DNA from 4 places in the Nocardia sp. NPDC058176 genome. Region 3 is predicted to be linked to each of the others. Evidence: riboswitches for the same ligand, from Rfam matches in the RefSeq annotation. Region 3 holds a riboswitch; each other region holds the start of a gene.
The links. Region 3 has a riboswitch for cobalamin ahead of metE (5-methyltetrahydropteroyltriglutamate--homocysteine S-methyltransferase). Riboswitches for the same ligand answer to the same signal wherever they lie in the genome.
Positions count from the first base shown of each region.

Region 1 (7,763 bases), on a different contig from region 3:
GTTCCCGCGAGGGAATGGTGCCGAAGCACATGTTCAGGAAGTTCTCCGCGTACCCGAGGTGCGAATGCGGCGCGATCGGGTCCAGACCCTGACGACGACGGTGGTCGGCGGCCACGATCGTCGGCAACACGGCCAGCATCCGAAGGGACTTGGCGCGGTTGGCCTTCGCCGAGTTGTCGTCCTCGGCCGGGTCCTCGGCACCGAGGTAGCTGATCGCGGTGCGGACGATGTCCATCGGGTGGCAGTTGTCCGGCATCTTGGCCACCAGCGACAGCAGCGAGCGATCCGCCCGGCGGGAGGCCCGCTCCTGCTGGCAGAACCGTTCCAGCTCACGGTGATCGGGCAGCTCGCCGTTCCAGAGCAGGTAGGCCACCTGCTCGAAGCTGCAGTGCGCCGCCAGATCCTGCACGGCGTAGCCGCGATAGGTCAGCGAGTTGGTCTCCGGAACCACCTTGGAGATCGCGGTGGTGTCGACGACGACCCCGGCGAGGCCCTTGTAGATGGTCGGTACGGCGATGTCCGTCATCACTGATCCCTTCCCAGCGCGAAATTGAAGATGTCGGAATCGAATTCGTTGTAGCGCTCGTACTGCAGCAACTCGTAGAGACGGCTGCGATGCTGCATCCGGTCGAGCAGACCGGCCTGGGTGCCCTGCTCGAAGATCTCGCGCAGCCCGGCTTCGGCGGCGAACATCGCCAGCCGCAGGGTGGAGACCGGGTAGATCACCGCGTTGTAGCCGATGGATTCCAGGGTCTCGGCCGGAATCAGTTCGGACTTGCCGAATTCGGTCATGTTCGCCAGCAGCGGGGTCGAGACCGCGGCCCGGAACTTCTCGAATTCGGCTGCCTCGGAGAGCGCTTCGGTGAAGATCAGGTCCGCACCCGCCTCGGCGTAGGCCTGCGCCCGTTCGATCGCCGCGTCGATGCCCTCGATCCCGGCGGCGTCGGTGCGCGCGCAGATGACGAAGTTCGGATCGCGCCGCGCCGCCACCGCCGCCCGCAGCCTGCGCACCATCTCCCCGGTGGGGACGACGGCCTTGCCGTCGAGGTGGCCGCAGCGCTTCGGATTCACCTGGTCCTCGAAGTGCGCGCCGGCGATCCCGGCGTCCTCGAGGAAGGTGACCGTGCGGGCCGCGCTCATCGGCTCACCGAAACCGGTGTCGGCGTCGATGAGCACCGGCAGGTCGGTGACCCGCGCGATCTGCTGACCGCGCCCGGTGACCTCGCTCAACGTGGTGAGACCGATGTCGGGCAGGGCCAGATCGGCCGAGACCACCGCGCCCGAGACATACACGCCCTCGAAGCCGATCTCCTGGATCAGCTTGGCCACCAGCGGGTTGAACGCGCCGGGGAACCGCTGGATGCGGTCGGACGCGAGTCCGGCCCGGAACGCGGCACGCTTGTCGGCGGCCGAGGTCGCCGAAGCCAGCAGGCCGGTCATCAGAACAGGCCCTTGGGCAGCTGCGGGGTGCGGGCGAGCACCTCGTCGGAGACGGTGAAATTCAGCTGACCCAGCTCCTCAGCGGACAGCTCGGGGGTGCGCTGGGCGACCTCGAGGAAGCGGTCCTGCTCGGCCGGTTCGATGACGCCATCGGCCAGGGTGCGGAACTTGGCGATGTACTGCTCGCGGGCGAACGGGCGCGCGCCGAGCGGGTGCGCGTCGGCCACGGCCAGCTCGTCGACGATCACCTCGCCGCTCTTGAGCGTGACCTCGGCGCGGGCGCCGAAGGCCTTCTCGTTCGGGTCGGTCGAGTGGTAGCGGCGGGTCCACTCCGGGTCCTCGGCGGTGGAGATCTTGTTCCACAGCTCGATGGTGTCCGGGCGCTGGGCGCGCTCGGGGGCGTAGGAGCGCTCGTGGTGCCAGGTGCCGTCCTGCAGGGCGACCGCGAAGATGTACATGATCGAGTGATCGAGGGTCTCGCGAGAAGCCTTGGGGTCGAACTTCTGCGGGTCGTTCGAGCCGGTGCCGATCACGTAGTGCGTGTGGTGGCTGGTGTGCAGCACGACGGTCGCGATCTGGTCCAGATCGCCGATCCGCTCGCGCAGGCGGAACGCCAGGTCGATCGGGGCCTGGCTCTGGTACTCGGCCGAGTGCTCCTTGGTGTAGGTGTCGAGGATGCCGCGCTTGGCCTCGCCGGGGCCGGGCAGCGGCACCGAGTACTCCACCTTCGGACCGCCGAGCAGCCAGGCGATGACACCGTCCTCGCCCTCCCAGATCGGCGACGGCGCGCCCTCACCACGCAGCGCGCGGTCGACCGCTTCCACCGCCATCTTCCCGGCGAAGGCGGGGGCGTAGGCCTTCCAGCTCGAGATCTCGCCCTTGCGGGACTGGCGGGTGGCCGTCGTGGTGTGCAGGGCCTGGCCGATGGCCTGGTAGATGGTCTCGGTGTCGAGGCCGAGCAGGGTGCCGATGCCTGCCGCGGCCGAGGGGCCGAGGTGGGCGACGTGGTCGATCTTGTGCTCGTGCAGGCAGATCGCGCGGACCAGGTCGACCTGGATCTCGTAGCCGGCGGCCAGACCGCGGATCAGATCGCGACCGTCGCGACCGGTGTGCTGGGCGACCGCGAGGATCGACGGGATGTTGTCGCCCGGGTGCGAGTACTCGGCGGCCAGGAAGGTGTCGTGGAAGTCGAGCTCACGCACGGCGACACCGTTGGCCAGGGCCGCCCACTCCGGCGAGAACCGGCCGGGCACGCCGAACACGGCGGCGCCGGGGCCGTACGGGTGGGCCTGGGCCTGGGCGCGGGCGTTGGCCACCGGGCGGCGGGTGATCGAGGCCGCCGCCACCGACGCGTTGTCGATGATCCGGTTGACGATCATCTCCTCGGTCTCCGCGGCCACCGCGACCGGATCGGCGGCAACCTCGGCGATCCGCCACGCGAGATGTTCTTCCCGGGGGAAATCCTCGGCGGAGCGGTGCGTGCGGACAAGGTGGTTCTTCACGGTCGAGGCCTCCCAGAGCGGTTGTTGATGCGCTTGTATTCGCACGTTACACACGCCCTGATCACCGCGAAATACACCGCAAATGCCAAATGTTGTGGACGGAATTCAGCAAATTTGTGGAAGTTGTGAAAAGCGATGCTGATACATTGGCGGCATGCAGAAGATGTACGCAGGCGCTCGGCTGCGCACGCTGCGCGAACAACGGCAGCTGTCCCAATCGGGGATGGCGAAGGTCCTCGGGCTATCGGTGAGTTACGTCAACCAGCTCGAGAACGACCAGCGCCCGCTCACCGTCCCGGTGCTGCTGCGCCTGAACGCCACCTTCGACCTGGACATGGGATTCTTCGCCGCCGACACCGACGCCCGGCTGCTGGCCGACCTGCAGGACGTGTTCGCCGAGGACCCGGAAGCGGCCTCGATCACCAATGCCGAGCTCGAGGATCTGCTGTCCCGCGTGCCCGGCGCGGCCCGGCTGCTGGTGAGCCTGCACCGGCGCCTGCGCGGCGCGACCCAGCAGGTCGAACAGTTCTCCGCCGACATCGAGGGCTCGGCCGTCGAACCCGGCACCGCGATGCCGTACGAGGACGTCCGCGACTTCTTCTACGACCGGCGCAATCACATCCCCGAACTCGACCGGGCGGCCGAGCAGATGTTCGTCGACAATCGGCTCACCGTCGGCGGACTCGATCTGCAATTGACCCGGCTGCTGCACGAGCGCCACGGCATCAGCGTCACCATCCGCTCGGACATGCCGACCGATCCCGGCCCGAAACGGATCTACGATCCCGCCGCGCGGCACATCATCCTGGCGCGCAGGCTCTCCCCCGGCCAGCGCGCCTTCCAGCTCGCCACCCAGTTGGCTTTCCTCACCCACGCCGACACCATCAACGCGCTCGCCGCCTCGGTGGAGACGATGCCCGCCGAATCCCGTGATCTGTTGCGCGTCGGCCTCGCCAACTATTTCGCGGGCGCGTTGATCCTGCCGTACACGCGATTTCGCAATGCGGCCGAGGAATTGCGCTATGACATCGATCTGCTCTCGGCCATGTTCGAGGTGGGTTTCGAAACCGTCTGCCACCGGCTGTCCACCCTGCAGCGGCCCAATCTGCGCGGGGTGCCGTTCTTCTTCGTCCGCACCGATCGAGCGGGCAATATCTCGAAACGCCAGTCGGCCACCGCATTTCATTTCTCCCGGGTCGGTGGCAGCTGCCCGCTGTGGGTGGTGCACGAGGCCTTCACCACGCCGGGCCGGATCCGCACGCAGATCGCCGAGATGCCCGACGGCCGCAAGTACCTGTGGCTGGCCCGCACCACCGACGAGAGCGCGCCCGGATACCTTTCCGCCAAAAGGGATTTCGCCATCGGACTGGGGTGCGACCTGGCCTATGCCGAGAAGCTGGTCTACTCCCACGGCCTGCCGATCCACGACGAGGCCACCGCGGTCCCGATCGGCGCGGGCTGCAAGATCTGCGAACGCCACGAGTGCGCGCAGCGCGCCTTCCCGCAACTGGGCCGCGCGATCCGGGTCGACCAGAACCGCGCGGCCAACATCCCGTACACGCCGGTCGACCGCGCGGCACGGGCCTCGCGGTAGCTGCCTGCGGCGCACCGCGTAGCGGCGATCGCGATCGCGGCGTGGGAGGGCATTGCCGGACGCGGTGGCCTCCGGCATCATCGACCTCGTGACCAAGGTGAGCCTGACCACCGAGCTGCCGATCTCCGCCGAGCTGGCCCGCTCGCTCGCCGCCAAACCCGAACTGTTCGCCTACGTCGTCCGGCCGTACCTGCGGGTGCCGGGGATGAGCATTCCCGAGCACATCGAACCGGGCGCACTGGGTTCGGCCCGGCTCTGGCTGTTCGGGATCGTCCCGCTGTGGACCCACCGTCTGCGGATCGTCTCGCTCGACGAGTTCGAGATCTACACCAACGAGCACGGCGGCCCGCTGCGCGTCTGGAATCACCGGCTGACGTTCGCACCCCTCGGCCCGAACAGTTGCCGCTACACCGACGAGATCGAGATCGAGGACGGCCTGCACGGCCTCGCGACCCGCGCCTTCATCCACCTGATGTTCCGCCACCGGCACCGCCGCTGGCGGGCGCTGGCCCGGGTCCTCGCCTGAGACCGGGCTCTCCGCTCGCCGAGCTGCCCATCTATGCTGTTCGCGCAGCTGGTTCGCTGGTGACGACGTTTACGGGAGCCCCCGATCCGTCACGAGCGTCGAAAGAGGGAACCCGGTGGGAATCCGGGACTGTCCCGCAGCGGTGAACAGGAACGACCGCCGTCATCGGCACTGGACGCGCACGTCCGGGAAGCGACGGCCAGTAGGTCGACCCGAGGATTCCGGGTCGATGCCCGTGAGTCCGAAGACCTGCCCGCTGTGCCGGATACGCCGTATCCGGCGGCCGTCGCCTCGCGGATCTGGCGGCGATCATCCTTGCTAGCCAACGGAGTTCGAACCTGTGGTTGTTTCCAGCACCTCTGTCAATGATCTGTCCCTCGACGAGCTTGATCCCGAGTTGGCCGCCGCGATGGCAGGCGAACTCGCCCGCGAACGCGACACCCTCGAAATGATCGCCTCGGAGAACTTCGTCCCCCGCGCGGTCCTGCAAGCCCAAGGCTCGGTCCTGACCAACAAATACGCCGAGGGCTACCCCGGACGCCGCTACTACGGTGGCTGCGAAGCCGTCGACGTCGTCGAAACCCTGGCCCGTGACCGCGCCAAAGAACTCTTCGGCGCCGAATTCGCCAACGTCCAACCCCACTCCGGCGCCCAAGCCAACGCCGCCGTACTCATGGCGTTGATGAACCCCGGCGAAACGTTGTTGGGTCTCGACCTCGCCCACGGTGGGCATTTGACCCACGGCATGCGGTTGAACTTCTCGGGCAAGCTCTACGACGTCCACTCCTACGGAGTGTCCAAAGAAGACCACCGCATCGACATGGACGAAGTCCGTGACATCGCGATCAAAGCCAAACCGAAGGTCATCGTGGCCGGTTGGTCGGCCTACCCGCGTCATCAGGACTTCGCGCGCTTCCGGGAGATCGCCGACGAGGTCGGGGCCTACCTGTGGGTCGACATGGCCCACTTCGCCGGCCTGGTCGCCGTGGGCCTGCATCCTTCCCCGGTCCCGTATGCCGATGTCGTGTCCTCCACCGTCCACAAAACGTTGGGTGGCCCGCGCTCCGGGTTGATTCTGGCCAAGCAGGAATTCGCCAAGAAGCTCAACAGTGCGGTGTTCCCCGGGCAGCAGGGCGGGCCGCTCATGCATGTGATCGCGGCCAAGGCCGCGGCGTTCAAGATCGCCGCGACCGACGAATTCACCGACCGCCAGCAACGGACCCTCGCCGGTGCCCGGATCCTGGCCGAACGCCTCACCGGCGCCGATGTCGCCGACAAGGGTGTTTCGGTGTTGACCGGCGGCACCGACGTCCACCTCGTCCTGGTCGATCTGCGTAACTCCGAACTCGACGGCCAGCAGGGCGAGGACTTGCTCCACGAGGTCGGGATCACGGTCAACCGCAACGCGGTCCCGTTCGACCCCCGTCCCCCGATGGTCACCTCCGGTCTGCGGATCGGCACCGCCGCCCTGGCCACCCGCGGCTTCGGTGACAGCGAGTTCACCGAGGTCGCCGACATCATCGCCGCGACCCTGGCAGGCACTTCCGATACCGAAACCCTGCGGGGTCGGGTCTCGAAGCTGGCGCAGAGTGTCCCGTTGTATCAAGGCCTGGAGGACTGGAACCTCCTCGGCTGACCATCCACCCCGAGGCCGATGGCCCGGTCCACCCCCAAGGCCCGGACCATCGGCACACCGGACCAACCGCCTTGTCAACGCTGTAGGCCTACACTGATCACCAGTCGACGCAGACGGAGGTGCCCCGATGGCCGAAAGTTCGACAGACCGGCCAGAACCACGCTTCGGACGCCCCAGCGGACCCGTGACCAGGGAATCGGTGCTCGCCGCCGCGCTCACGATCGTCGACCGTGACGGTGTCGACGCGCTGTCGATGCGGCGGCTCGCCGAGGCGGTCGGGCGCGATCCGATGGTGATCTACCGGCACCTGCCGAACAAGGCCGCCGTGCTCGACGGCGTGGCCGAACTCGTCTTCGAACAGCTGACCGTCGACGCCGACGATCCCGACTGGATCGCCCAGCTGCGCGCGGTCGCCCGCGCGTTCCGCGCGATGGCCCTCGCGCACCCCAATGTCGTTCCGCTGCTGGTGACCCGGCCGCTGTCCACCCCGCTCGGGATGCGGCCGCCCGCGGTGGTCCGCCCGCTCGAAGGCGTCCTGCGCCTGCTCACCACGGCGGGCTTCACCGGCGCCGACGCGCTGCACGTCTACCGCGCGCTGTTCGGCTTCCTCTACGGCCACGTGCTCAACGAACTGCAGGAGATCGTCGAGCGGCCCGAGGAATCCGACGAGGTCCTGCGCCTGGGCCTGCACCGGCTGCCGATCGGCGAATTCCCGCTGTTGCGCGCGCTGGCCCCGACCCTGGCCGCCTACGACGGCGCCGCCGAACTCGAACGCGGCCTCGACATCCTGCTCACCGGCCTCACCGCCACCCTGCCCGATCCCACGCGCTAGCCCGCCCCCAGCGGCCTCTATGCCGTCTATCTACAGCGTAGACTAACGGCGTAGCAGCACAGCTACGCCCAGCTGAGGATTTGCCGCATGGCCATCACCGAAGTCGCGGTCTACGCGCACCTGACCGACGCCGATGTCGACGCGCTCGGCGCGGAACTCGACGCGATCCGCCGCGAGATCGAGGACCGGCGCGGCACCACCGACGCCACCTACATCCGCCGCACCATCGCCTT
Region 1 is NZ_JBHVVA010000005.1:393,005-400,767, forward strand. It holds gene ACFVVM_RS26180 (bifunctional 2-methylcitrate synthase/citrate synthase) at 1-526, opposite strand, end outside; gene prpB (methylisocitrate lyase) at 526-1,440, opposite strand; gene prpD (2-methylcitrate dehydratase PrpD) at 1,440-2,942, opposite strand; gene ACFVVM_RS26195 (short-chain fatty acyl-CoA regulator family protein) at 3,097-4,536, shown strand; gene ACFVVM_RS26200 (hypothetical protein) at 4,616-5,062, shown strand; cobalamin riboswitch at 5,103-5,334, shown strand; gene glyA (serine hydroxymethyltransferase) at 5,403-6,698, shown strand; gene ACFVVM_RS26210 (TetR/AcrR family transcriptional regulator C-terminal domain-containing protein) at 6,826-7,530, shown strand; gene ACFVVM_RS26215 (fatty acid desaturase family protein) at 7,618-7,763, shown strand, end outside.
Region 1: another riboswitch for cobalamin. It lies ahead of glyA (serine hydroxymethyltransferase); the one in region 3 lies ahead of metE (5-methyltetrahydropteroyltriglutamate--homocysteine S-methyltransferase).

Region 2 (7,763 bases), on a different contig from region 3:
GCAGTCGTTCGGAGAACTCGCCCGAGACCGGGCGACCCGACACGAACGACAACCCGAAATCACCGCGCACCACACCCCACACCCAGTGCGCGTACTGCGCGAGGATCGGCTGATCCACATGCAACGTGCGGTCGAGCGCGCTGATCTGCTCCGGCGTCGGCTCCGGGACACCCTGCGCGACCAGGATCATTCGCGCGGGATCGCCCGGGGCCAACGGCATCAAGGCCCAGATCAGCACGCTCGCACCCAGCAGCGTGAGTACCGCCTCCACCACCCGGCGACGGGCGAGGACGAGAAAACGCATCGCCGAAGCTGCGCTACTTGCCGGTCTGGCTGGTGATGTGCCTGCGCACGCTCGACACCTGGTAATCGGCCCACTCCGGACCGGCCACCACGGTGAAGTACTTGAACGTCCCGGCCACCACATAGGCCTCGTCGCGCACCAGAATCGCCTGCGCCCGCTCGAGCAGCGCGTCACGGCGCGCGGTGTCGAACTCGCCGCGCAGCTCCTCGCCGATCGCATCGATCTCCGGATTCGCCACACCCTGCGCGTTCGCCGAACCACCGGTGGTCCAGCGCACCAGATACGGCTGGATCGGATCAGCGGTGCCCGACAGCGATCCACTCAGCGCCACCGACGACTCCCACGCGGCCGGGTCCTTCTTCACCGCGGCGGAATCCTCGGCATTGTCGATCCGCAGATCGAAACCGGCGCGCGCGACCTGGTCCTTCATCGCGATGGCGACATCGTTGGTCTCCGGGCCCTGCGCCTGGGTCACGAACCGCACCACCAGCTTCCGGCCGTCCTTGGCCCGGATCCCGTCACCACCGGGCACCCAGCCCGCGGCGTCGAGCAGGCGCTTGGCCTCGTCCAGATCGTGGACCTGGTTGTCCACCGCGAACGACAGCGAGTCCGGGTAGAGGCTCTTCGCGGCAGCGAACTGGCCGTTGCCGACATCGGCGGCGATGCCCTCGTAATCGATCGCCGCGGTGAATGCCTTGCGCACAGCGGTATCGGTGAAGATGCCCGCCTTCAGATTCATCTCCACCAGCAGCGACTGCAGCGCCAGCTCCGAGGACAGCACGTGGACGTCCTTGTCGCCCTGCAACTCCAGCTTGGCGGAGGTGGACGGGTAGAACGCCATGTCGGCTTCACCGCTGCGCACCCCGGCCAGGCGCGCCTGCTCGTCGGGCACCACGCGCACCGTGACCCCCTTCAGCGGCGGCGTGCCCTCCCAGTGGTTCGCGTACGGGGCGAGGACCAGGTTGTCCGGGGTCCACGCGGTGATCGCGTACGGGCCCGAATAGGCACCGGCGCCGACGATCTTCGCCGAGTCGCCGCCGGCCGCTTCCATCGCGGCGACGTCGTAGATCTGCAGCGAATTGTCGCGCGCGGCCAGCGCGGCGGGCACCATCGCGTTCGGCTTCGGCGTCGTGAGGACCACCTTGTCGCCGTCGACGGTCGCCGTGGTCGCGGGATCCAGATACACCTGGGCCGCCGTGGACTTGGCGATCTGCCTGGTCAACGCCGCCGCGACCGCCGCCGCGTCGACGGGCTTGCCGTTCTGGAAGGTGACGCCGTCGCGCAGCGTCACGATCCAGCGGGTGTCACCGTCGCGGGTCACCGATTCGGCGAGCCACGGTTCGACCTCGCCCTCGTCGGTGATCTGCAGCAGGTTCTCCGCGATACCCCAGTCGAACAGCCAGTTCGTGCCGGTGCCGATCGGGTCGAGGCCGGCGATCTTGTAGGAGTTGTAGATCGTCAGCTCGCCGTCACCGGACTCGCGCAGCGACTTGGCCGAGGCCGCCGCGCCACCCTCGGTCTCGCTCGACGCGCAACCGGTGAAGACCATCGCCACCGCGAGCAGCCCGGCCATGGTGACCGCTGCCTTCGACCGGCGACGTCGCGTCGTACCGGGAGCATGGTCGGGTAGCCGCGCGGCAGTGTGCCCGCGGCGAGTGAACACTCGCATCTTCATCCTCGTGAAACTCGGTCCTGAAAGGGCGCAGGTATCCTGGCTCCCGGATCAACGCTCGCCTTCGGCCTTCCAACCCAGGGAGGTCGTGGCCATCGGATGAAGGTCTGCTACTCGGTGACAGTTGCGGGACAGCCCCGGAATCGCACCGGTGTTCCCTGCGGAAGTGAACCTAGCATCACGAGGGTTGTGCGCGGTTCAGTCGGTGATCCGATCCAGCCGGAAGATCCGGAATTCGCGGCCACCCGAACGCTGGAACTCCATCTCGTAGCCGGGCCAGAACTCGACCACCTGGTCCCAGACGCGCTTGCGATCGACGCCGGCGATCTCGGTGACCGTCACCGGGAACGCGGAGCTGCCGTCGAAGCGCACCGACGCCGTACGGGCCGCGCGTAGATTCGCCGACCATGCCGGATGCTCGGGCTTGCCCCAGTTCGAACCGACGAGATAGAAGCCGTCCCCGTCGGGCACACACAGCAGCGAGGTCGTCCGCGGCTGCCCCGACTTCCGGCCCACCACCGTCACCTCGATCGACGGCAGGCCGGCCAGATCGAGCACACCCCATCGGCCACCGCTGAGCCTGCGCAACAGCCGCTCGGCCGGAAGTACGACAACGCCCCCACGCATCACCCAGGGTTGTTCCGCGAACACGCGCGCGACGCGCGGCAAGGGATTCCACACCATCCACGAATCCTGGCTCGAGCGAACTCGATCCACCCACTCACAACGGCCCGCTGAGAGACAACTCACTCGCACCGCCGGAGCGCCGCCGCGACATGCTGGACGACGCACCCTCGCGCGGCGCACCATGGACGTCATGGACGACGCAGCACGTCGCGCCGCCGCCGAAGCCGTCCTCGGTGAGCACGGACGACTGATCCGCAGCGCCCGCGACGGTAAGCGGCTCAGCGCCGCCATGCTGCCCTTCTTCCGGCTCCGCGCCCCACGCGGCTACGGCGTCCTCACCACCACCGGCCGCAAGACGGGTCTGCCCCGGCCGAAGTGCGTGCGGGTCCTGCGCGAGGGCGATCGCGCGTATCTCGTGCAGCTGATGCCACCCAACATCACCATCGAACAGCCGGACGCGGTCAATGCCTGGCTGCTCAACGTCCGCGCCGATCCGCGCGTGACGCTGGAACTGCGCGGCGGTACCCATGGCGGGACGGCCAGGGAGATCACCGATCCGGCGGAACTCGACACCGCGCGCGACCTGCTGTGCGACACCGTCGTCCCGCTCGACTTCGGCGAATGCGCCATCCACCTGCGGGGTCTCCCGACCCGGTCGAAGATCCGCGAGCTGCACTCCTATTGGTTCCGCACCGGGCGAGCCGTCGCGATCGACCTCGACACCTGAGCCGGACCTACGTCCCCAATCCACCCCTCCCCTTCCTTGCGAATTGCGCCGGTTAGGTGTGGACATGTGTCGAAGTGTTGGCTGGTAGGTTCAGGAGGGCTATTCATTAGTAGATGCGCATATCTACGTAAGAACATGAGTATTTCTCTTTGTTGGGCCGGCGATATGGCACACCGGAAGATTTCCCCCGCTGACCGGGCCCGATGTCGCACACTGAGCGCACTCCCCTCTCCTCCCTAGCTCCAGGAGCGCCATGCACTCCCCCAGCGGACGCCGACTCCTCGCCACCCTCGCCCTCACCGTCGCGGCACTGCTCACGGCCAGCACCTCCCCCGCACTCGCCCGGCCACCCGCACCGGACCGGATAGCACCGGTCGGGCCCGAATTCCTCTGGGGCGTGGCGGCATCCGGATTCCAGGCCGAAGGCGATGCGCCCGACAGCAATTGGCGCCGCTACGCCGAATCCGGCGCCACCGACGACCCGTATCTCGACTCCGTCGACTTCCGGAACCGCTACCGCTCCGACATCGCGCTGGCCGCGGATCTCGGTGTGCGCGTGTACCGCATCGGCATCGAGTGGGCGCGGCTGCAACCGCAGCCGGGTGCCTGGGACGAGGCGGGTTTCGCCTTCTACGACGACGTGGTCGAGGCGATCGTCGAGGCGGGAATGCGGCCGATGCTCACCCTGGACCACTGGGTGTTCCCGGGCTGGGCCGTGGACCGCGGCGGTTGGCGCGATCCCGAGATCGTGGCGAACTGGCTGGCCAATGCCCGCCGGGTGGTCGATCGTTACGGCGCGGCGGATCCACTCTGGGTGACCTTCAACGAACCGACGATCTATCTGGTCAACGAACTGCGCCACGGCGGCATCGGCGCCGCCGATGTCCTGACCATGGGCGAGCGGATCACCCAGGCGCACAACAGCATCTACGACTACATCCATCAGGTGCGCCCGGGCGCGCAGGTCACCAGCAATGTCGCCTACATCCCCGCGGTCGACGACGCGGTGAGCGGTCCGATCCTCGACCGGATCGCGGATCGTCTCGACTACATCGGCATCGACTACTACTACGGCTACTCCCCCACCAACCTGCAGGTGCCCGACCTCGAACGGCTCTGGACGATGCCGCTACAGGCCGAGGGCATCTACTACGCGCTCGACCACTACGCGCGGCGCTTCCCCGGCCGCCCGCTCTACATCGTCGAGAACGGCATCCCCACCGAGAACGGCCTGCCGCGCCCGGACGGCTACACCCGCGCCGATTCGCTGCGCGACACCGTCTACTGGGTGCAACGTGCGGTGGCCGACGGCATCCCGGTGCTGGGCTACAACTACTGGAGTCTCACCGACAACTACGAATGGGGTTCCTACACACCACGTTTCGGCCTCTACACGGTCGACGTGCTGACCGACCCGACCCTCACCCGCCGACCGACCGACGCGGTGGCCGCCTACCGCGAGATCGCCACGACGGGCGGTGTCGCCGCCGACTATCGGCCGACGCGGCCGCCCGCCGCGTGTTCGCTGGTCGACCTGCCCGCGAGCTGCACCGACCCGGTGTCGGTCCCTCGGTAGCGGATTCGGACAAGCCCGGGTGCTCTACACTCGGGCGGGTGTCGAGCGCAACGTCACGCCCCTCCAGCGCCGTGAGCGGCAGACAAGCCCGATGGCAACCGCACAACGACAGCCGCCGGGAGCGGATCGTGCTGTCGGCGATCGAGTTGCTCGAGCAGTCGGAGACCGGTGTCGAGGTGCCGATCGTGCAGATCGCCGAGCACGCCGGGCTCGCGAAATCGGTGGTGTATCGCCAGTTCGCAGGGCGCGACGAGCTGGATCGCCGGATCAGGAGCGAGATCGCCGACCGGTTCGTCGCCGACATCGAGGACTCACTCGACATCGGCGAGGGCTCCATCCACGAGATCCTCGTGCGCACCGTGGGCGGTGTGGTGACGTGGATCCAGGAGCACCCCCGATTACACGATTTCCTGCGTACCGGGCCCTCCGAGGCCGATTCCGACGTCGACGCGATGAGCGCGCTCATCGCCACGATCGCGGCCTCGACCAGGGCGCTGGTCACCGGCCTCGCGGGCGTGGTCGGTGTCGCCGACGACGGCTCGGCCGACGCGATGACCTTCGCCATCGTCTCGATGACCGAGGCCACCGTCACCCGCTGGGCCAATGATCCGAATCCGGTGCTGACCAGGGATCAGCTGATCGAAGAGGTCGCCTCCTACGCCTGGCACGTGGTCGACGGCGTCGCCCGCCGCCACGGCCTCACCCTCGATCCCGAGCAGCAACTCACGGCGGTCATCACCCAGCTGGCCGCCGGTGGCGGCTGAACCACCGCCACCGGGGCACCCTCAGGCGCTGTGGCGCGCGCTGCGTTCGGGCTCGCTGCGATAGCGCGACTTGGGCCCGTCGACGCCGAGCCGCTTCCACAGCTGCTTGGCGGCCGGGTTCATCAGGCCGAGGTCGTCGGCCAGGCGGCGCATGTCGCCGAAGTAGCCCGACAGAATCTTCTTGGAGTGCTCGGACTTCCAGAACGCCTGCTCGATCACTTCCGGCGGAATACCGAACTCGGGACCGAACGAGCGCGGCGGCGCCATGATCTCGTTCGCGAGCCAGCGCATGGCGATCGGGAAGGCCACCGAACACACGCCACGGTTGAACTTGCCCATCCGGCCGACGTGCGCGGTGAGGAAATCACCGGCGAAGGAGATGTGGCGCGCCTCCTCGGCGATGTGGATCTCCATGGTGCGCAACACCATCGGCGGCATGCTCTCGCCCTCGCGGATCACGGCCTTCTGGTAGTGATCGATCGGCTCCTCGCCGCCGAGGATGCCGATGAACAGGATCGCGTAGGCGTACCCGCCCGCGACGCCGATCAGCGGCGAGAGCGCCCGGAACATCGGGCGCATGCCGGGCACGTCGACGCCGATGCGGTTCACCAGCTCCTGGAACATCTGGATGTGGTTGCACTCTTCGGTCATCTCGTGCAAGCAGTACCGGAACTCGGGCGAGCCGTTGGGCAGCTTCATGATGTACTGCATCATTCCGCGGATCAGGATGCTCTCGAAGGCAGCGCCGACCTTGATCACATTGGCGGTGCGCCACTTGCCGATCGCGATCTGCTTGTCGAGCGGCTGGTCGCGATACCACTGGGTCGCGCCGAGCGGATCGACGTTCGGTGAGAGCACCCACCGCACATCGTTCGGGTCAAGGGCGAGCTCGGGCGAATCCCAGTCGATGTCGAGGTAGGGATCGAAATGCCGGTCGACAGAACCCTGCGACAGGGTTGCCAACGCATCTCGGTACTCCTCGCTGATGAGTCCGCCACGGCTCGATTCGGTCAGCGTCATCGGTGCCTCCTCGGTTCGCATCCGGCCGCCCAGCGCTGTAAGCGCCGTCACACCGGTTGATCCGAGAATAACTGAGACTCACGGTCCCAGACAACCCCCGCGGCCCCGCGAGTCCGAAATCGAGACCTTGCCCGATTCAGTCCTTTCGGCCGGTGAACGCGAGGGAGGCACCGAGACCGATCATGGCCAGGCCACCGGTCCCACCGAGTGCGGCCAGGCGGCGTGGAGTTCGCGCGAACCAGGTGCGGGTGGTGTCGGCGGCGAACGCCCAGATCGAGTCACAGATCAGGCCGAAGGCGGGAATGCACAGACCGAGCAGCAACATCTGCTGCGGAACGGCACCCCGGGCGGTGTCGACGAACTGCGGAAGCAGCGCGGCGAGGAACACGATCGTCTTCGGGTTGGCGAAACCGACGACGAATCCGTCGCGCAGGGCGGCCGCGGTGGAGAAGGTCCGCGTCACCGCGCCCGGCTCGATCGCCCTGGCCAAGTCCGCGCGATGTCGGATCGCCTGCACACCCAGATAGACCAGATAGATCGCCCCGGCGAGTTTCACCGCGGTGAAGACCGTCGCCGAGGTGGCGACCAGCGCGCCGAGACCGAACGCGACCGCCACGACCTGCGCGTACACGCCCGCGGCATTGCCGACCACCGTCAACAGGGCCACGCGCCGTCCGACCGTGAGCGCTCGGCTGATGGTGAACAGCACGCTCGGACCGGGAATCAGCACCAACAGGAACGACAGCCCCGCGAAAGACAGCAGGTGAGCCCAGGAGACCATGCAGCCGGACGCTAGCGGCGAACGACTGCGCTCGCAACGGGTTTCCACCGCCGGGTGGCACCCCGCTATTCGACAAGCAGAACCACCAGTTGGCGGGACAGGCCGGTGTCGCCGGGGCCGCCGAGCCAGACGAGGGGACGGCGGGGGTCGAGGCGGTCGAGGGCGTCGGGGAGGGAACCGTAGACGCGGTCGGCGCGGACGACGCACACCTGCGGGACGGATTCGGAGACGCCGGGGGCGCCGTCGACGTCGAGGGCGAGCGAGCCGGTGGAGGCATCGCCGGCCACGGCGT
Region 2 is NZ_JBHVVA010000001.1:1,273,630-1,281,392, reverse strand. It holds gene ACFVVM_RS06015 (ABC transporter permease) at 1-304, opposite strand, end outside; gene ACFVVM_RS06010 (ABC transporter substrate-binding protein) at 318-1,973, opposite strand; cobalamin riboswitch at 2,009-2,136, opposite strand; gene ACFVVM_RS06005 (nitroreductase family deazaflavin-dependent oxidoreductase) at 2,175-2,660, opposite strand; gene ACFVVM_RS06000 (nitroreductase/quinone reductase family protein) at 2,794-3,330, shown strand; gene ACFVVM_RS05995 (family 1 glycosylhydrolase) at 3,584-4,906, shown strand; gene ACFVVM_RS05990 (TetR/AcrR family transcriptional regulator) at 4,945-5,670, shown strand; gene ACFVVM_RS05985 (diiron oxygenase) at 5,692-6,690, opposite strand; gene ACFVVM_RS05980 (LysE family translocator) at 6,827-7,471, opposite strand; gene ACFVVM_RS05975 (hypothetical protein) at 7,537-7,763, opposite strand, start outside.
Region 2: another riboswitch for cobalamin. It lies ahead of ACFVVM_RS06010 (ABC transporter substrate-binding protein); the one in region 3 lies ahead of metE (5-methyltetrahydropteroyltriglutamate--homocysteine S-methyltransferase).

Region 3 (7,763 bases):
GACCGCTTCGATCGCGGGCCGCATCTGGTCGACATTGTTGAGCGCGTCGAAGATCCGGAAGATATCGATACCGGTCGCGGTGGCCTCGGAAACGAAAGCCCGCGTGACCTGTTCGGGGTACGGGGTGTAACCCACGGTGTTGCGTCCACGCAGCAGCATCTGCAAGCAGATGTTCGGCACGGCTTCACGCAGTGCGGCGAGCCGCTCCCACGGGTCCTCGTGCAGGAACCGCAGTGCCACATCGTAAGTCGCGCCACCCCATGCCTCGATCGAGAGCAGTTCGGGTGTCAGGCGGGCCACGTGTCCGGCCACGCCGAGCAGGCCGTTGGTCCGCACGCGGGTCGCCAGCAGCGACTGGTGCGCGTCACGGAAGGTGGTGTCGGTGACTCCGAGCGCCTTCTGCTCCCGCAGCGAGCGCGCGAAGCCCTCCGGCCCCAGCTCGAGCAGCCGCTGCCGCGACCCGGCGGGCGGCGGCACCGTCAGGTCGAGCGCGGGCAGCTTGTCGTAGGGGTACACCGTCGTCGGCCGGTCGCCATGCGGCTTGTTGACGGTGACATCGGCCAGGTAGCTCAGGATCTTGGTGCCGCGGTCGGCCGAGCCACGCGAGGTGAGCAGCTGCGGGCGCTCGTCGATGAACGACGTCGTCACCCGGCCCGCCTGGAAGTCGGGATCGTCGAGCACCGACAGCAGGAACGGGATGTTGGTCGTGACGCCACGGATCCGGAACTCCGCCAGCGCCCGGCGGGCACGGGCGGCGGCCGCGGGCAGGTCACGACCGCGGCAGGTGAGCTTCACCAGCATCGAGTCGAAGTAGGCGCCGATCTCCGCGCCCAGGTTCGCGCCACCGTCGAGGCGGATGCCCGCGCCACCGGGGGTGCGGTAGGCGGTGATGCGGCCGGTGTCGGGGCGGAAGCCGTTGGCGGGGTCCTCGGTGGTGATGCGGCACTGCAGCGCCGCGCCCCGGATGGCGACCGTGTCCTGGCTCAGGCCCAGGTCGGCCAGGGTCTCCCCGGCGGCGATGCGCAGCTGCGACTGCACCAGGTCGACGTCGGTGATCTCCTCGGTGACCGTGTGCTCGACCTGGATGCGCGGGTTCATCTCGATGAAGACGTGATTGCCGCGCTCGTCGAGCAGGAACTCCACCGTGCCCGCGTTGATGTAGCCGATCTGGCGGGCGAAGGCCACCGCATCGGCGCAGATCCGTTCCCGCAGTGCGGGATCCAGATTCGGCGCGGGCGCGAGCTCGATCACCTTCTGGTGGCGGCGCTGCAGCGAACAGTCCCGCTCGAACAGATGCATGACATTGCCGTGCTGATCGGCCAGGATCTGCACCTCGATGTGGCGCGGGTTCACCACGGCCTGCTCGAGGAAGACCGTGGGATCACCGAAGGCCGACTCGGCTTCGCGCGAGGCCGCCTCGATCGACTCCCGCAGCTGCTCGGGTGCGGCGACGCGGCGCATACCGCGCCCACCGCCACCGGCGACGGCCTTGACGAAGATCGGGTACTCGAGTTCGGCGGAGGCGGTGAGCAGTTCCTCGATGTCGGCCGAGGGTTCACTGGACTTCAACACCGGCAGCCCGGCAGCGCGCGCCGCCTCGATGGCCGTGGCCTTGTTGCCCGCCATCTCGAGCACCTCGGCGGTGGGCCCGATGAAGGTGATGCCCTCGCGCGCGCAGGCCGCGGCCAGGTCGGGGTTCTCGGAGAGGAAGCCGTAGCCGGGGTAGATCGCGTCGGCGCCCGCGCTCTTGGCCGCGTCGATGATCGCCTCGATCGAGAGATAGGCCCGGACCGGATGGCCCTGCTCCCCGATCTGATAGGACTCGGCCGCCTTCAGCCGATGCACCGAATTGCGGTCTTCGTACGGGAACACCGCGACGGTTCCGATGCCTAGTTCGTAGGCCGCTCGGAAGGCGCGGATGGCGATCTCGCCGCGATTGGCGACCAAGACTTTCGAGAACATTGGCCTACGGTACCCGGACCCGAACCACCGGTTCACCGGCAAGGTGGCTTCGTCGCATTCTTCACAGCGCACACCCGCCCACCTGCGAAGTTGCGTTCATCGGACCGTCACATCTCACCGTTTCGGACCGTCGCCGGTGCGGACTCGCGAGACCGGGTAATCCGCAGGTCACGGCACTGTTGGGGATGGTCCGGTCATCTCCGGCCCGGCGAGGCCCTATGCTGGTGGGTGCAGCTGGTTCGCCTGCGCGGTGGAAGAGTCGGAGCCCCGACCTCCCGCGCCGGTGTCGAAGCCCGCACCGGATCCTCCGGTGCCGGGTGAGAGGGAACCCGGTGAGAATCCGGGACTGTCCCGCAGCGGTATGCAGGAACGACCGCCGTCATCAAGCACTGAGCCCCGAGCTCGGGAAGCGACGGCCAGTAGGTCGGTCGATCACACGACCGGTGCCCGCGAGTCCGAAGACCTGCCGACTGTGCCGGATACGCCGTATCCGGCGGCCACCGCCTCGTGGATCGGGCGCGCGGACCACCAACAGACCTACCGCACGTGTGTCGTAGTGGACGGTCCGGCGGTTGGCGTCTGCCCGCATGGTGAGGGCCGTCCGTACCGCACTGGAGAAACTTCCGTGACTGTTTCGCACACTCCTTTCACCGCAACGGTTCTCGGTCTGCCCCGGGTGGGCCCGAACCGGGAGCTCAAGCGCGCCACCGAGGCCTACTGGGCCGGTCGCGCCGACGCCGGTCACCTGCACACCGTCGGCCGTGAACTGCGGCGCGCCCAGCTGCTCGAGCTGCAGGCCGCCGGCCTGGACTCGGTGCCGGTCGGCACCTTCTCCTACTACGACCAGGTGCTCGACACCGCCGTGCTGCTCGGCGCGCTGCCGCCGCGGGTCGCCGGGATCGCCGATCCGCTGGACCGCTACTTCGCGGCCGCGCGCGGCACCGACACCGTCGCCCCGCTCGAGATGACCAAGTGGTTCGACACCAACTACCACTACCTGGTGCCCGAGATCGGCGCCGAGACGGTCTTCTCGCTGAACCCCGAGAAGCTGCTGGCCGAACTGGCCGAGGCGATCGAACTCGGGGTCGCGGCCCGCCCGGTGGTGGTCGGCCCGATCACCTTCCTGAAGCTGGCCAAGGCCGCCGACGGCGCGGCACTGGACCGCCTGCCCGAGCTGGTCGCCCTCTACCGCGACCTGCTCACCCAGCTCGCCGACGCGGGCGCGCAGTGGGTCCAGATCGACGAGCCTGCGCTGGTCACCGACCTCACCGAGGCCGAGATCGCGCTGGTCCGCGAGACCTACACCGAGCTGTCGAGCGGCGAGCGGCGACCGGCGATCCTGGTCGCCACCTACTTCGGCCACCCCGACGGCGCACTGGCCGCCCTGGCCGACACCGCCATCGAGGGTGTCGCGGTCGACTTCACCGCGGGCACCCAGGTCGGTGACCTCGCGGTGCTGCCCGCGCTGGCGAACAAGCTGGTCGTGGCGGGCGTCGTCGACGGCCGCAACATCTGGCGCACCGATCTCGACGCCGCGCTGAGCACGCTGGGCACCCTGCTCGGCAGCGCCGGTTCGGTGGCCGTGTCCAGCTCGTCCTCGCTGCTGCACGTGCCGTACTCGCTGACCCCCGAGACCGGGCTCGACGAGCGGCTGCGCTCGTGGCTGGCCTTCGGCGCCGAGAAGGTCGCCGAGGTGCGCGTGCTCGCCACCGCCCTCACCACGGGCACCGATGCCGTCGCCGCCGAACTGGCCGCCGCGCGTGATGCCGCCGAATCGCGGCGCACCGATCCCCGCCTGCACGTCGAGCAGGTCCGTACCCGGCTGGCCGCCCTCGACGAGAGCGACCTGAACCGCCTGCCCGCCGACGAGCGGCGCGCCCTGCAGCGCGACCACCTCGACCTGCCGGTGCTCCCGACCACCACCATCGGCTCCTACCCGCAGACCTCGACCATCCGCCTGGCGCGCGCCGCCCTGCGCAAGGGCGAGATCGACCAGGCCGAGTACGTGCGCCGGATGCAGGCCGAGATCGCCGACGTGATCACCCTGCAGGAGAAGCTGGGCCTGGACGTGCTGGTGCACGGCGAGCCCGAGCGCAACGACATGGTGCAGTACTTCGCCGAGCTGCTCGACGGCTTCGCCGCCACCGACAACGGCTGGGTGCAGTCCTACGGCACCCGCTGCGTGCGCCCGCCGATCCTGTTCGGTGACGTCTCGCGGCCCGAGCCGATGACGCTGTCGTGGATCGGCTACGCCCAGTCGCTGACCACCAAGCCGGTCAAGGGCATGCTCACCGGCCCGGTGACCATCCTGGCCTGGTCGTTCGTGCGCGACGACCAGCCGCTGGGCGACTCGGCCCGCCAGGTGGCGCTGGCCATCCGCGACGAGACGGTGGACCTGGAAGCCCAGGGCACCAGGGTGATCCAGGTCGACGAGCCCGCCCTGCGCGAGCTGCTGCCGCTGCGCGCGGCCGACCAGCCCGCCTACCTGCAGTGGTCGGTGGACTCGTTCCGCCTGGCCACCGCCGGTGTCGCCGACACCACCCAGGTGCACACCCATCTGTGCTACTCGGAGTTCGGCGAGGTCATCTCGGCCATCGCGGGTCTGGACGCCGATGTCACCTCGATCGAGGCGGCGCGTTCGCACATGGAGGTCCTCGACGACCTGAACGCGGCGGGCTTCGCGCTCGGCGTCGGTCCGGGCGTCTACGACATCCACTCCCCGCGCGTGCCCTCGGTGGAGGAGATCACCACCTCGCTGTCGGCGGCGCTGAAAGCGGTTCCGGCCGAGCGTCTCTGGGTGAACCCGGACTGCGGTCTGAAGACCCGTGGCCCGGTCGAGGTCGAGGCCTCGCTGCGTAATCTGGTGACCGCCGCGACCGCGCTGCGCTGATCATCGCCGTGACTGCCCCGGACGGATTCGCTCCGTCCGGGGCAGTCGCGTTTCGGCACCCGGCTCTTCGCACGTTACGCACCAGTAGTTACAGATAGAATCCCTTGCAGGACTGGGGTTCTCCACAGACAATCGTGACTTTCAGCGAATATTGCGAACCAGCCGCGTTAGGATCTGCCACGTGCGAAAGATGTACGCGGGGGCCAGGCTGCGACGGCTGCGCGAAGAACGACGAATGACCCAAGCCGCGCTCGCCAAATCGCTGGATCTCTCGCCGAGCTATCTCAACCAGCTCGAGCGCGATCAGCGCCCGCTCACCATTCCCGTGCTGCTGAAACTCAATTCGACCTTCGACCTCGACGTCCAGTTCTTCGCCGCCGACTCCGACGCCCGCCTGGTCTCGGACCTGCACGAGGTGCTCGTGGAAGCCGCGGGCGGCGGTGACACCGCCCCGATCACCGAGGTCGAGGAGCTGGCGACCCGGCTGCCGGAGGTGGCGCGGATCGTGATCGCCATGCACCGGCGCCTGCGCGCGGCCACCGATCAGCTCGATCTGCTGTCCTCGCGGGTCGATACGCCCACGGGCGCACCGGGCACCCCCATGCCGTACGAGGACGTGCGCGACTTCTTCTACGACCACCGCAATCACATCGCCACCCTCGATCACGCCGCCGAGCAGCTGTTCGAGGAGTCCGGGCTCAGTATCGGTTCGCTGGATCGGCAACTCGCCCGGGTCGCCGAGGAACGCGCGGGCGTGACCGTGCTCGTGCGCGGCGACGGTGCCGACCCCACCATCCCGAAACGCCACTACGATCCCGACACCCGCACCCTGACGCTGGCCCGGCGGCTGCGTCCCGGCCAGCGCGCCTTCCAGATCGCCTCCACCCTCGGCCTGCTGCTCTACGGCCGCGAGATCGACAACGTGCTCGCCGAATCCCGCGCGCTCACCGGCGAATCCCGCACGCTGGCCCGGGTGGGACTGGCCAACTACTTCGCGGGCGCGCTGATCCTGCCCTACGGACGGTTCCTGCGATCGGCCGAGGAACTGCGCTACGACGTCGACCTGCTGGCCTTGCGGTTCGAGGTCGGTTTCGAGACGGTCTGCCATCGGCTCAGCACGCTGCAGCGCCAGGGCCAGCGCGGGGTGCCGTTCTTCCTCGTGCGCACCGATCGGGCGGGCAACATCTCGAAACGCCAGTCCGCCACCGCGTTCCACTTCTCCCGGGTCGGCGGCAGCTGCCCGCTGTGGGTCACCCACGAGGCCTTCGCCCATCCCGGCCGCATCCTCACCCAGATCTCGGAGATGCCCGACGGTCGCCGCTATCTGTGGATCGCGCGCACCACCCCGAACGGGCCGCAGGGCTACAGCGCCGCGTCGAAGAACTTCGTCATCGGGCTCGGCTGCGATATCGAGTACGCCGACCGGCTGGTGTACTCCCAGGGCATCCAGCTCGACGACCCACAGGTCGCGGTGCCGATCGGCGCGGGCTGCAAGGTCTGCGAGCGGGCGGCCTGCCCCCAGCGCGCCTTCCCCCAGATCGGCCGCCCCCTCGCCGTCGCCGAACACACCAGCACCGACCTCCCCTACCCGCGCCTGCCGCGCTAGAACCTGGACGGGTGGGGTCAGGACTTGGCGAGGTATTCGATGCGTTCGCCGTCGACGGCGGCGTGCATCATGCCTGCCAGGCCGGGATGTTTCACCAAGCCGGGGTCCTCGGCGACGACCTGTCTGGCCAGTTCCTGTGCCGCGGTGATCACTTCGAGGTCGTCGAGCAGTGAGAGCAGGCGCAGCGAGCGGGCCGTGCCGGACTGGGCGGAGCCGAGGACATCGCCCTCGCGGCGCTGACGCAGGTCGAGCACCGACAGTTCGAAGCCGTCGGTGGTCGCGGCCACCGCTTCCAGGCGGGCCATCGCGGTGCCGCCGGGCGCGGCGTCGGTGACCAGCAGGCACAGGCCGGGGTGCTTGCCGCGTCCGATGCGGCCGCGCAGCTGGTGCAGCTGGCTCACGCCGAACCGGTCGGCGTCCACGATCACCATCACCGTCGCGTTGGGCACGTCCACGCCGACCTCGACGACGGTGGTGCAGACCAGCACGTCGATGGCACCGTCGTTGAACTGGCGCATCACGTGGTCCTTCTCGTCGGCGGGCAACCGACCGTGCAGCAGACCCACCCGCACCCCGGCGAGCGGACCGGCGCCGAGCGTCTCGTACATGTCGACGGCCGCCTGCGTGGTCGGGCCCTCCTTCTCCTGTGCCGACTTCTTGCCCTTGGCCGGGGGCGCGTCGGGGTCCTCGCCGATGCGCGAGCACACCACATAGGCCTGTCGGCCCGCGCCGACCTCCTCGACGATGCGTTCCCAGGCGCGGTCCACCCAGCCCGGATGCAGTTTGCGTGGCACGACTTTCGACACGATCGGCGAGCGGCCCTTGGGCAGCTGGGTGAGCGTGGAGGTCTCCAGATCGCCGAGGGTGGTCATCGCGATGGTGCGCGGGATGGGGGTGGCGGTCATCACCAGCAGATGCGGGCTGATGCCGTCTTTCGCCTTGGCGCGCAAGGCATCTCGCTGTTCGACGCCGAAGCGGTGCTGTTCGTCGACGACGACGAGGCCGAGGTCGAAGAACTCCACCGCGTCCTGGATCAGGGCATGGGTACCGATGACGAGTCCGGCCTCGCCGGTCATCGCGTCCAGCAGCGCCGCCTTCTTCGCCGCCACCGACATCGAGCCGGTCAGCAGGACCACCTTCGTCGAGTGCTCCGCGGCGCCGAGTTCGCCCGCGGTACCCAGGTCGCCGAGCATCGCCCGCAGCGACCGATAGTGCTGGGCGGCAAGGACTTCGGTCGGCGCGAGCAGAGCACACTGACGGCCGGCGTCGACCGCCTGGAGCATCGCGTGCAGGGCGACGATCGTC
Region 3 is NZ_JBHVVA010000003.1:673,692-681,454, reverse strand. It holds gene ACFVVM_RS21080 (pyruvate carboxylase) at 1-1,962, opposite strand, end outside; cobalamin riboswitch at 2,245-2,448, shown strand; gene metE (5-methyltetrahydropteroyltriglutamate--homocysteine S-methyltransferase) at 2,588-4,852, shown strand; gene ACFVVM_RS21070 (short-chain fatty acyl-CoA regulator family protein) at 5,034-6,458, shown strand; gene recG (ATP-dependent DNA helicase RecG) at 6,476-7,763, opposite strand, start outside.

Region 4 (7,763 bases), on a different contig from region 3:
GCGTCCAGGAACACCAGCACGTCACCCGTTGACACCGCCAGCGAGCGCCACAGCACCTCACCCTTGCCGGGGCGCGGCGAGATCTCGGGCAGCGCCTCCTCCCTGGTGTAGACGGCGGCGCCCGCTGCCCGGGCGCGAGCCACCGTGCGGTCGGTGGAGCCGCCGTCGAGCACGAGCAGTTCGTCGACGAGTCCGCCGAGCAGCGGTCGCAGGGAGGCGATCACCCCGGCCACGGTGTCCTCGTCGTCGTGGGCGGGGACGATCACCGAGACCCGGCGACCCAGCTTGCGGTCGATCAGCGCACGGACGTCCATGGCCTCCAGTGAACGACACAGCGGCCGCGTCCGCGACCGATGTTCCGGGACGCTGTGATCGAAGCCAACGCGCGAACCGGCGGCGCTATCGAGCGGGACAAGGGTGAACACCGCGCCGGGGTGATCACCTCGTGCGCGACCCGCCGTGGCACCGGCGCCCGGCAGGTACGGTGGGAGCGGAGTCGCGCCGATCACCTCGATCGGGCGCGACGGTCGGCGCACGGATGGGGTAGGAGCACGACATGAGTGGGACCGCGGCAACCGTCGGCGAGGTGTCCAAGGGGTCGAAGACCGATCTGGTCGACGGGCGCTACACCGTGCGCATCGACCTCGACAGCCCGGCGGGGGCGGTGGATGTGTCCGCGGTGCTGGTGACCGCCGACGGCAAGGTGCGCTCCGACGCCGATTTCGTCTTCTTCAACAATCCCTCGGCGCCCGGCGTGCAGCTGGAATCCGATGCTGTTGTGTCGGTGGACCTTTCGGCATTGCCCGCCGACATCCATCGGGTCGTGATCGCGGGCAGCACCGAGGCACAGGAGATTCGGTTCGGTGAGGTCACCGGGTTGCGGATCTCGATCGCCGGTGCGAGTCAGTCGTTGACCTTCGTGCCGCCGGGTCTGGACAGCGAGACGGTGTTGCAGGCCGTCGCGCTGTATCGCCGGGGGAGCGGGTGGCGGCTCGACGCGGTCGGGCAGGGATACAGCGCCGGGCTCGCGGCCTTCGCGACCGAGCACGGGATCTCCGTCGACGAGGAACCCGCCGCGCCGCAACCCGTTGCGCCGCAACACCCCGCGCCGCCGCAGTCTTTCGCGCCGCCGCAGCCTGCTGGTGCGCCACAGTTCCCCGTGCCGCCGCAGCCTGGCGCACCGCAGTACCCCGCACCGCCGCAGTCTTTCGCGCCGCCCCAGCCTGCCGGTGCGCCGCAGTTTCCCGGGCAGCCGCACCCTGCCGCGCCGCCCCAATACGGCCAGCAGCAAGCCCCCTTCGCGACGCCTGCCGGTGCGCCACAACAGGTTCCGCCCGCCTCAGGACCCGCGATCGACCTCCGCAAGGTCGACGTCGTCCTCACCAAGGATTCGCCGAGCCGCCGCGCCAGCATCGACCTGCGCAAGGGTGACCCGGGCTACGTCCTCACCGTCGGCCTCGAATGGGACGGGCGCGGTGCGAAATACGACCAGCACGGCCGCGTCACCCAGTTCGGGGTCGGTGACCTCGACGTGTACTTCTTCTGCCGCAACGAGGTCACCGGCGACTACGTCGTGATCAGCGGTGAGAAGGGGCACCAGGGTGACCTGAACACCTGGCCGTTCATGCACCACCAGGGCGACAGCCGCGGCCCCGGCGCCAACAACCTGCCCGCCACCGAGCAAGTGATCGTGCGCCCCACCGAGAACGGCGACCTGCTGCTCAACGTCTACCAGTCCGTCGACAACGGCGCGGGCGCCATCGACAAGTTCGGCAACCCGCGCGTGCGCGTCCGCTACGGCCGCCCCGGTCCCGACGGCCTGCCGGGTCCCGACGCCGACCAGATCACCGTCGTGATCGGCAACGGCAAGAACTCCTTCTGGGCCACCGTCGCCCACATCGACGTCCGCGAGGGCATCCTCACCGTCGATGGCACCGTCCAGTACAGCCGGGCCTTCAGCGAGCGCATGCCTGTCCTCGACACCGCGGGCAATTGGGTCCGTTCCGCGAAGAACGGCCCCGTCGGTCGCAGCAAGAAGAGCAACGGTCTGGGTCTGAGCACCTACTCCGGCCGCTGCCCCGACGCCCGCTGATCGCGCGATGACCCGGGGGAAGTCGACCGTCCAGTAGTGATCTTGGTACAGTCCCCGAGCCGTGGTGTTCGGGAAATCGGTGTGAAACCGGTGCGGCCCTCGCCACTGTGATCGGGAGCGACGGATCGATCCGGACGGCTGTTGTCGTCCGGAGCCACTGGGGCACGTGTGCCCTGGGAAGGTGGATCCGTCGCGCGAATCCCCGTCAGCCAGGAGACCGGCCACGGCTACGCAGTAACCGTTCCACGAGGACCTGGAAGGCCGTCACCGTGACCCTGTCTGTTGTCGCGCGCCTACGTACCGGTGCGCTGATCGCTTGTGCGGTCGTCGTCGCCGGTTGTGGTGTGCAGCCCGAATCCGAAGCCACCGGCGCGAACGCCGTGACCCGCGCGAACTGCGGGATCGACATCACCGTCGGCGCACCGCCGCAGCGCATCTACGCCGCCTACCAGCCCTCGATCGAGATCGCGCACGCGCTCGGTGTCACCGACCGGCTCGTCGGCACCGCGTTCCTCGACTCCACGGTACTGCCCGAATACCAGGACGCGCAGGCGAAGTCGGCCTATGTCGAGAAGCTGCCGAGTCGCGACGAATTGCTCTCCCAGAAGCCCGATTTCGTGCTGTCGGGGTTCAACGGCGTGTTCGCCAAGTCGGCGCAGAACAGCGTCGGCACCCGCGCGAGCCTGCACGAGCTGGGCGTACAGACCTGGGTCGTGAGCCCGCTGTGCCCGAGCGCCGACGGACTCGCCGACGAGGCGATCGACCCCAAGACCGTGCGGTTCGAGAACGTGTACGCGGATCTGCGTGACCTCGGAGCACTCTGGGGTGTCTCAGACCGGGCCGAGGACGTGGTCACGGAGCTGAGCGCGCGGATCGCCGCGGTCGGCGCGAAGGTGGCGGACGCGCCGAAGCCGAGGGTCGCGGTGATCACGCCCAAGGACGACGGCACCTACACCGCCGCCGGTGGCATCGACTTCATCACCCAGATCATCGAGGCGGCGGGCGGGGTGAACGCCTTCGCCGACCTCACCGAGCGCCGCAACGTCCAGATCGGCGCCGAGGAGCTCATCGCCCGCGACCCCGACATCATTCTCACCAGCGCCTGCTGCAAGGCCACCTACACCCGCGCCGACGGACAGCCCCAGGTCGACAAGCTCGTCGGCAATCCGGCCTTCGCGAACCTGACCGCGGTCCGCAACGGCGTCGTGCATCCGTTCCTGTTCGCCGATCGCGCCGCCGGTGTGCGGATCGCGCACGCCACCGAACTGGTCGCCGAGCTGATCCACCCCGATCTGTTCGGACGGTGACGCTCGCCGTTCGCGGCACCGGCCTGATCCTGGCCGGTGCGGCGCTCGCCGCTGTCTGCGTGGCCTCGATCCTGATCGGCTCGCACCCGCTCACCCTCGACCAGGCGTTCGCGGCGTTCACCGACTTCCAGGGCACCGACAGCGACCGGGTCGTGCGCTACATCCGGCTGCCGCGCACGCTGGCCGGGCTGCTCGCCGGTGTCGCGCTCGCGCTGGCGGGTGTGGTCATGCAGGGCCTCACCCGTAACCCGCTCGCCGGGCCCGGCCTGCTCGGGATCAATGCCGGTGCCTCGCTGGCGATCGTGCTCGCGATGGGCGCGCTGAGTCTGACCGACCCGGCGGGCTTCGTCTGGTTCGCCTTCCTCGGCGCCGCCGTCGCGGCCGTGTTCGTCTACGTGCTCGGTTCGCTCGGCTTCGGCGGTGCGACACCGGTGAAGCTGGCGCTGGCCGGTGCCGCGTTCACCGCGCTGTGCGGGTCCATCACCACGGCCATCACGCTGTTGGACCGGACCACCTTCGACAACTTCCGATTCTGGGTGGTCGGCTCCCTGAGCCGGGCCGACACCGAATCCGTCTGGGCGATAGCGCCGTTCATCGCGGTCGGCGCGGTGCTGGCCGTCGCGGTGACGCGGCCGCTGAACGCCATCGCCATCGGTGACGACCTGGCCCGCACGCTCGGTACCCGCCTGGTCGCGGTGCGCGCGACCGGCGCGGCCGGTGTGGTGCTGCTCGCGGGGTCGGCGGTGGCGATCGCCGGGCCGATCGCGTTCGTCGGCCTGGTGATCCCGCACATCGCGCGTGCGCTCGTCGGACACGACTACCGGTGGGTGCTGGTCTGGTCGGCGGTGCTCGGGCCGACGCTGCTGCTGCTCGCCGACATCCTCGGCCGGATCGTCGCGCGGCCGCAGGAGATCCAGGTCGGCATCATCACCGCGTTCGCCGGTGCGCCGTTCTTCCTCTATCTCGTGCGCAACCGGAAGGTGGCGACACTGTGACGTCCACCCAGCGGACGCGGCCGCAGCCGGCGCGCTCCGAACGCAGTGTGCTCCCCGACGGCACCCTCCTGGTGCGCTCGCCTGGCCGCCGGATCGTCATCCGAGTCCATCGGCGATCCCTGCTTCTCACTGTGCTGCTCACAGTGGTGGCACTGGCCATCGCGGCCTGGTCGCTCACTGTCGGCCACTATCCGCTCACCACCGCCGACGTGCTCCGGGTCCTGAGCGGTGGCGGCACGCTCATCGAATACGACGTCGTCGTCGCCGACCGGCTGCCACGCGTGCTCACCGGGCTCGCCACCGGCGCCGCCTTCGCCCTCTCCGGCGCGATCCTGCAGCGGATCGCGACGAACCCCCTCGTCAGCCCGGAGATCATCGGCATCAACGCGGGCGCCTCGCTCGGCGCGCTGGTGGTGAGTGTGCTGCTCGGCGGTACCGGCCTCGGCCTGGTCGGCGGTGCGTTGGCCGGTGCGTTCGTGGCGATGGCGCTGATCGTGCTGGTGGCGACGAAGGACGGCCTCGACGGCTACCGGCTCGTGCTGGTCGGGATCGGGGTGACGGCCATGTTGTCCTCGGCCATCGCGTTCATCCTCACCAGAGCCAATGTCTACCAGGCGCATACGGCCGCCATGTGGCTCACCGGCAGTCTCGCCAATCGCGACTGGCTGCACGTCTGGTTCGCGGTCGCGGCGCTCGCCGTGGTCGTGCCGCCGCTGATCGTGTTCGCTCGCTCACTGCCGCTGCTCGAACTGGGCGACGAGCTGGCCAACTCGCTGGCAGGCAGACGCGGCCCGCACCGCACCATCCTGATCGTGCTCGCCTCGGCCGCCGCCGCGCTGGCCACGGCAGCGGCGGGGCCGATCGCCTTCGTGGCGCTGGTGGCACCGCAGATCGTGCGCAGGCTGCTCGCCGAACGCGGCGCCTGCCTCGCCCCGGCCGCGGCGGCGGGCGCGCTGCTGGTCGTCGCCGCCGACCTGGCCGCGCGCAGGCTGTTTCCGGCGGAACTGCCCGTCGGGGTGGTGACCGCGCTGCTCGGCGCCCCCGTTCTCGTCTACCTTCTCGCCCGCGCAACCCGAATCGGACATGCTGGATGACCGCACATCTCACCACCGAGGGACTCGCACTCGCCTACGGCGACACCACGATCGTCTCCGATGCCACCGTCGACTTCCCGCCCGGCCGGATCACCGTCATCGTCGGCCGCAACGGTTGCGGCAAGTCGACCCTGCTGCGCGGCCTCGCCCGGCTGACCGCTCCCAGCGCGGGCGCGGTGCTGCTCGACGGTGCCGACATCGCACCGCAGCCGGCGCGGACGGTGGCGCGCCGGGTGGGGATGCTGCCCCAGCAGCCCGTCGCCCCCGACGGCATCACCGTCGGCGATCTCGTCGGGCGCGGCCGTCACCCGCATCAGCGATGGTTCCGGCAGTGGTCGGCCGACGACGAGGACGCGGTCCGGGCGGCGCTGACCGCCACCGACACCCTCGACCTGGTCGACCGCACCCTCGACCAGCTCTCCGGCGGACAGAAGCAGCGGGTGTGGCTGGCGCTCGCGATGGCCCAGGACCCGGAGGTGATGCTGCTGGACGAGCCGACCACCTTCCTCGACCTCGCCCACCAGCTCGACATCCTCGACGTCCTGCGGAACCTGCTGCCGCGCACCATCATCGCCGTGCTGCACGATCTGAACCTGGCGGCCCGCTACGCCGATCACCTCGTCGCCATGAAGGACGGCCGGGTGGTCGCGCAGGGTTCGCCCGCCGAGATCGTGCGCCCGGAACTCGTCGCCGAGGTGTTCGGTGTGGAGTGCGCGGTGATCGACGATCCGATGACCGGGACGCCCCTGGTGGTTCCGGCCGGCCGAACGGTGCGTACCGCATGACCCGCCGTCACGTCTTCGTCGCCCGGCCCACCCCGTCCGGTGTCGACCTCACCGCCGTCGGCGCGCTCGCCGAGGCCTGCGGAATCGGCTACGCGCTCCTCGACCAGGGCGAACCGACCATCCACGACACCCTCGACGAGGCCGCCCGCGACGACATCCCGGTCACCCTGATCCCGCTGGCCGTGCCGCGCGACCGCTACCTGGAGACCTGGATCGCCCGCGCGGTCGCCAACTGGAAGGAGACCCGCGGCCGCGAACTCGACGTGCGGGTCACCGAAGGAATCGACACCGCAACCGGTTTCGTCGACGTGGTACGCACCAGGATGGCCGAGGGCGGCACGCCCGTCACCGCGAGCCCCCGCGCCTTCCGCAGCCCAGCCTGGTCCCACATCCCCGAGCACACCGAACACATCCTGGTCTGCCGCGGCCCGCGCTGCACCGTCTTCGGCGCGGCCGAACTCCACCGCACTCTCCGCCAAGACAATCCCGACGCGCTGGTCACCCCCACCGGCTGTCTCAACCCCTGCAACCTGGGCCCGCTCTACATCACCTACCCGGACGGCCAATGGCACACCAACGCACTGGATTCCGTGGTCGATGCGAACGAGGGGACCTAGTGCGGATCACGCAACCCCGGCCAGGAGGTCGCTGTCGAGTCGCCGCGCACGACGAGCCTTGCTGGGCAACACGAGCTTGACGAAAATGCCGACCACACCGCGGGCGCGAATCCGACTGCGCTCGTCCAGATCCAGTATCAAGGCCACCATCTCTGCGCCCAGCACGTCCAGCATCCGACGATCGAGTTGATAGAGGATTCGTCGAGCCCAGACAGCGTTCACCGTGATGACCGCTGCCGCGTACGCCAGCAAACTCAGCACTCCCACCTGCCACCCGGCGATCTCGGGCAGGATGCCACGGCCGGTGGCGTACCCGGCGAGGTAGCTCAACGTCAGGAAGGGCACACCAACCACGAACAAGACGACCATGGCGGCCTTCCATCGACCTGCCCGCTGCATGTCCACGTGCACAACGGCTTCGGCGAGTGCACCTTGCTTCTCGGCTGGTGAAAGCTTGTCGTACGCGGGGCCGATGATCAGGACCGACCGGTTGCCCCGCAAGCGTGGACGCACCCCGTCCACGCACCAGTTCGAGTCCTTGCCCAGCTCGATCCGCGGAGCCCGCACACCGAACCTCGACGCGAGTTCGTCGGTCTGCGCCCTGATTTGATCTAGATCCACCGGAATATGATGTATCAAGCGATCATCGGCCTCCCACCGGGTTGGCAATGCGGGCCGTACCTCGGCGCGAGTCGGGTTCAGGCGGGTTTCACGCCTCGGGAGGTGGTGGCCGGGTCGAGGCTTCGGCCCGTTCTGCCATGGAGGTGAGGGCTGCCAGAGCGGCTTGGTGTTCGCGATAGGCCAGCCGACCGTGATCGGTCAGCGCGAGCCAGGTTTTCGGCCTGCGCCCTAGATATCCCTTGCGAACCTCGA
Region 4 is NZ_JBHVVA010000001.1:1,241,058-1,248,820, forward strand. It holds gene ACFVVM_RS05825 (glucosyl-3-phosphoglycerate synthase) at 1-314, opposite strand, end outside; gene ACFVVM_RS05830 (TerD family protein) at 557-2,092, shown strand; cobalamin riboswitch at 2,119-2,333, shown strand; gene ACFVVM_RS05835 (ABC transporter substrate-binding protein) at 2,362-3,399, shown strand; gene ACFVVM_RS05840 (FecCD family ABC transporter permease) at 3,396-4,394, shown strand; gene ACFVVM_RS05845 (FecCD family ABC transporter permease) at 4,391-5,488, shown strand; gene ACFVVM_RS05850 (ABC transporter ATP-binding protein) at 5,485-6,273, shown strand; gene ACFVVM_RS05855 (hypothetical protein) at 6,270-6,890, shown strand; gene ACFVVM_RS05860 (hypothetical protein) at 6,897-7,412, opposite strand; gene ACFVVM_RS05865 (transcriptional regulator) at 7,600-7,763, opposite strand, start outside.
Region 4: another riboswitch for cobalamin. It lies ahead of ACFVVM_RS05835 (ABC transporter substrate-binding protein); the one in region 3 lies ahead of metE (5-methyltetrahydropteroyltriglutamate--homocysteine S-methyltransferase).